DNA from 2 places in the Sporosarcina sp. P18a genome. Region 2 is predicted to be linked to the other one. Evidence: riboswitches for the same ligand, from Rfam matches in the RefSeq annotation. Region 2 holds a riboswitch; the other holds the start of a gene.
The links. Region 2 has a riboswitch for lysine ahead of dapA (4-hydroxy-tetrahydrodipicolinate synthase). Riboswitches for the same ligand answer to the same signal wherever they lie in the genome.
Positions count from the first base shown of each region.

Region 1: another riboswitch for lysine. It lies ahead of CSV75_RS12895 (Na+/H+ antiporter NhaC family protein); the one in region 2 lies ahead of dapA (4-hydroxy-tetrahydrodipicolinate synthase).

Region 1 covers NZ_PDYQ01000005.1:35,448-37,918, reverse strand. Annotated here, with positions in the region: gene CSV75_RS12905 (bifunctional metallophosphatase/5'-nucleotidase) at 1-508, shown strand, start outside; gene yunB (sporulation protein YunB) at 556-1,323, shown strand; lysine riboswitch at 1,379-1,554, shown strand; gene CSV75_RS12895 (Na+/H+ antiporter NhaC family protein) at 1,747-2,471, shown strand, end outside.
Region 2 covers NZ_PDYQ01000002.1:184,133-186,603, reverse strand. Annotated here, with positions in the region: gene dapA (4-hydroxy-tetrahydrodipicolinate synthase) at 269-1,162, opposite strand; lysine riboswitch at 1,278-1,455, opposite strand; gene grpE (nucleotide exchange factor GrpE) at 1,742-2,332, shown strand; gene CSV75_RS08420 (tetratricopeptide repeat protein) at 2,417-2,471, shown strand, end outside.

The DNA of each region.
Region 1 (2,471 bases), on a different contig from region 2:
ACAGCGTCTTACAGGAGACAGTCCATTATCCTCGCTGTTTGGTCGCGCGTTACTTACGTATCTTGATGCCGACTGTGCGCTTTTCAACGCGGGTATTTTCCTTGGTAGTTTAGATAAAGGCTGGGTGACAAAAGGGGATTTGCACTCTTTATTGCCACACCCTATCAATCCTTGCCTCATTCATTTAGATGGCATGGATTTGCTGACAGTCTATGAGCAATCACTTGATCCGAAGTGGACGGAACTTCCGATAAAAGGTTTAGGATTTCGTGGGACGCTGATGGGTAGTATGATACATGAACACTTATACCGTAACACGGACGGACAATTATTTGCAGGCAACCGTTTGGTAGAACCCGGTAAAATGTACACGTTAGCAACACTTGATATGTTCACGTTTGGCTTTTTCTATCCGATATTAAAAGAAGCGAAGAAAGAATATATCATGCCGGAAATGCTTCGCGATATCCTCGGTTGGTATGGAAGGAAATATTTCAATGAGCGTTAGTTATGTCCGCCTCCTATTTCGCATAATGTGAAGTAGGAGGCGTTTTCATGCGGTTTTATACGAATCAAAAACGACCAAAGAAGTTTAACTATGGAAAAACTATTCTGCGCTTTGTCATCCCAACCATCATGGTGGGAGTGGCGATATTTTTCTATACGGTCAATAAACAGCTAACGCCAATCTATACACAATATGCCGAAGTGCAAACGCAGAAAATAGCCAGTTACGTGATCAGTCAAGCGATAAACAATCGATCCACCAGTGTTTATGATGTCAATGAAATTATAGAAAATGTTCCCGATGATACAACAGATACGGTGACAACGAAGTTTAACGCTGAAATTATCAGCCAGGTCATGTCAGAAATTCATCAGCTTGTTGAAAATCATCTGGAGCGTGCAGAAGGCGGAGATCTCGATATGCTACCGCCACTCGGAGATCTCGAGTACAATCCTGATCGTATGGAAAAAGAACAAGGTATTGTATTTTTCGTTCCGATTGGGCAAGCAGCGAATATCCCGTTGCTCGGTAACTTGGGGCCGAAAATCCCAATCCGCTTCCACGTCATTGGAGATGTACATGCAACAGTAGAAACCGATATTCGTGAATTTGGTATTAATAATGCCTATGTGGAAGTGTATCTGATGTTGCAAGTCAATGTGCAGATTATCGTTCCGCTAGCAACTAGCAGAAGTGTAGTGGAGCAGAAAATACCGATTGCAATTGGCTTGATCAGAGGAAAGGTACCACAAATTTATTCAAAAGGAGAGCAAACGCCCGCACAAATCGAAGTTCCGCTAGAGAAGACGGAGTAAAAGGCTATTGTGAACAAAGTCGATTATTGCTACACTAAGAACAGAAGAATATCGAGACTTACGTAGAGGCTGCATTGTCTATAAGTACCTGGCGAGAGAGTGACATCTATGACCGCGAGCGAAAGGAGACAATGCCGAAGTTTGAGAAGGGTCAACTTCTCAAGTTGGGGTCATTTCAAAGAGGAATGACACTGTCATACAGCGATAAATGTATGGAGAGCTACAGTTGCCAATTGTACTGCGATTTATGAATGTATTGCTTGATCAATTGACTGGCCGACTCCTACACGTATGCTATTGCCTGTGGGGTTGGCTTTTTTTATCGGTAAATTAAGGAATTACAGGATCGTATCTGCTATCCACTCTTCGAAAGATCTTCTGCATTTCGATATTATCTAGCAACTAGAAAGAGGAGGAATTACAATGATCGGAACATGGGTCTCTATTTTGCCTCCTATTATCGCCATCGTTATGGTGTTAGTGACAAGGAGAGTATTATTATCACTAGGTGCGGGAATTGTTACAGCAGCTTTACTATTAGCGAACTTCGCACCGTTTGAGACATTAAAAGGTGTATGGAGGGCTATGACAGTTTCATTTTGGGATGGCGGGCTCAATACATACAATATTTTTATTATGTTATTTCTATTATTACTAGGTATCGTTACGGCATTCGTCAGTTTATCCGGAGGGAGCGCCGCATTTGCACGCTGGGCAGTCAAACGCATCCGTACAAAACGTGGCGCGAAGCTGTTGACGATGGGGCTAGGGATTGCAATTTTTGTAGACGACTACTTCAATGCCTTGGCAGTTGGACAGATTGCAAGACCCATTACAGATCAGCACAAAATCTCTCGTGCAAAATTGGCATACTTCATTGACTCAACGTCAGCACCTATTTGTGTCGTGTCACCCATCTCGAGTTGGGGCGCATTCTTGATTGGACAACTTGCACTTATTTTAGGTACGACTGCAGCGGTGAGCTATTCACCATTAACGGCATTTATTTTGATGGCGCCAATGAATTTCTATGTCATTGCGACATTGTCCATGGTCTTCTTCTTCGCTTGGACGAATAATGACTTCTTTGAAATGAAGAAGCATGAAGACCGTGCAATGAATGAAGGTGAACTTTATGACCAAGGTAA
Region 2 (2,471 bases):
TTCTGTTTCCATCAAACAATAGGTAACGTCTGTGGTTTTCTCGAATGGTAGAGGTAGGCAATGCGGAAGTTTTGATGTATCTAGATAAGGATAAGGTGATGGAGCAGAAGAATGGTAGTAGGGGAATGTACTAAATGGGTATTCAGCCAAATGTTTGACCATAGGTATTTTTGTAATTGTGTGGGGACCTGGCACCCAAAAAGCTGCCGCAAGAAGACCAAATGACATGGTCGTCTCGCAACAGCTAAAAGTATTTTCTCTATATCAATCAAAGACCGATTGCAGTTTGGTTTCGAAGCGCTAGAAGGTCTTTCAACGATTCTACTTGTTCGTCAGGTAACGCCATCATTGGCAAACGAACGCCACCAACCGGTACGCCCATCAAGTTCAACGCAGCTTTCGTTGGAGAAGGGTTCGGTGCAGCAAACATTGCTTGCATGATCGGCAATAGGCCACGGTAGATGGTAGCGGCTTGCTTTGTATTGCCAGTTTTGAAGTGGCGCACCATTTCCGCCATTTCATTTCCTATAATATGGGCAGAAACCGACACGATGCCTGTTCCACCGATAGCTAGTACAGGAAGTGTAGACGCGTCATCACCTGTGTAGACAAAGAAGTCATCTCCGGTATGTTCGATAATCGCAGCTACGGCTTCTAGGTCACCACTTGCTTCTTTGACAGAAGTAATATTCGATACATTGTTAGCCAGTCGAATAATCGTTTCCGGCAACATGTTCACAGCGCTACGTCCCGGGATGTTGTAAAGCATGATCGGTAATGTAGTCGTTTGTGCAACCGTCTTGAAGTGCTGGTACAACCCTTCTTGACAAGGTTTATTATAGTACGGAACGACGAGCATGATTCCGTCGACGCCAGCTTCTTCCGCTTGAATCGTCAAGTCAATGGATTCTCTTGTACTGTTCGTTCCTGTACCTGCAATAACCGGGGCACGGCCTGCAACTGTTTGCACGGTAAATTTGAATAGATCCACTTTTTCTTGTGCGGTTAGAGTAGGGGATTCTCCAGTCGTACCTGCGACAACTAGTGCGTCTGTTCCATTGGCTAGTAAGTGATTGATTAAGGTTTTTGTTGCTGGGTAATCGATGTCTCCTCTTTCATCAAACGGAGTTACCATCGCTGTCATAATTGATCCGAAATTCATTATTCTCCACATCCTATCATTTTATTAAAAAACATAGAGGTGGGGGCGATATAATTGAACGCAAAAAGCAACAACGAGGGCTCGCTGTTGCGTTGAAATAATGAATTATTTCTTTGCACGAGATAGCCCACCATACAGTTTCCCATATGACAATCCTGCACTTGTTCAGTCCAGAATCAGCTTGGAGGTCATGAGAGTCTCGCCGCTTCGGCAAATTCCCCTTTCCACAATCTTCACAGGACCTCATGATCCTCTGATTGCGTACTAATGGTTTTTGCGCCTCTATCCTTATTTCCGAATTATCGAAATAAGTGAAAGTTTAATTATCCCTACTGTACTTGGTATCTGAAGAAATAGCAACCATAAGTTTTTAGACGAATGTTTTGTCTATCAATGACACATCGTGCAACAATGCGTCTACAAGTGTACTGAAGTCGCCTCATTCCTTCGACAATTCATCGCCCAGTATTGTGTTAGCCTCCAAAAAGTGCTATCTTATCAGTATAATAGCCTAAGAGTAAACTGGGCTTTTCTTGCTTGATTTATGCATTACATATGTTTTCTGAAAAGGGGAATTCGATGAGTACTATACATGAGTCCGCGAATAACAGGCCGGAAGAGTTACAGCGTATACTAGATAAAGAATTATTACAGTTGGAGAAAATTACGATTGATGATTTCGAAGTAGATCCTATCGAGAAGCCTGTCACGCAAGAAGATTTAAAGCAATTTCAGCAATTTACATCGACGAGTTTTCGCTCTCTAGAAGAATTGTTTGAGAGCAATCAAGCCGTTTTGCCCGTAGACGAGGCAATCACGCGTTTGCAAGATGAAGCACGGGAAGACCGTGTTCAAATGGCTAAACGTGCAGTGCAAATCTATAGTTTATTTGAAGACGTACGTCAAACGGTTGATCCTGAATCGGTCGATTTGATCGCACAGTTGGATGCAGTGATGGATCAAGCGCATCTGTTACTTGAAGAAATCGGCATAACAGAGCTGTCGGTGTACGATGAGTATTTCGATGAAAGCTATATGGAAGCGGTTGGCACAATACCCGAAGAAGAAGCGCAAGGGATTGAGCGTTTTAAAGTGGCGGCTGTATTCCGCAGAGCCTTTTCAATAGAAGGTCAAGTCATTCAAGATGCACTAGTGAAAACGGTTTCGTAAAAGGGGGAACGTGTATGACGAGCATAACAATTGATCAATGGGTGAGTCACTACGTACGCCCGTTTAGTAGGTGGAGGTGATTCAATGAGTTCATTCACTAACGTTCCCATGCTGGTTCAACAAATGCAACAAGAAATAC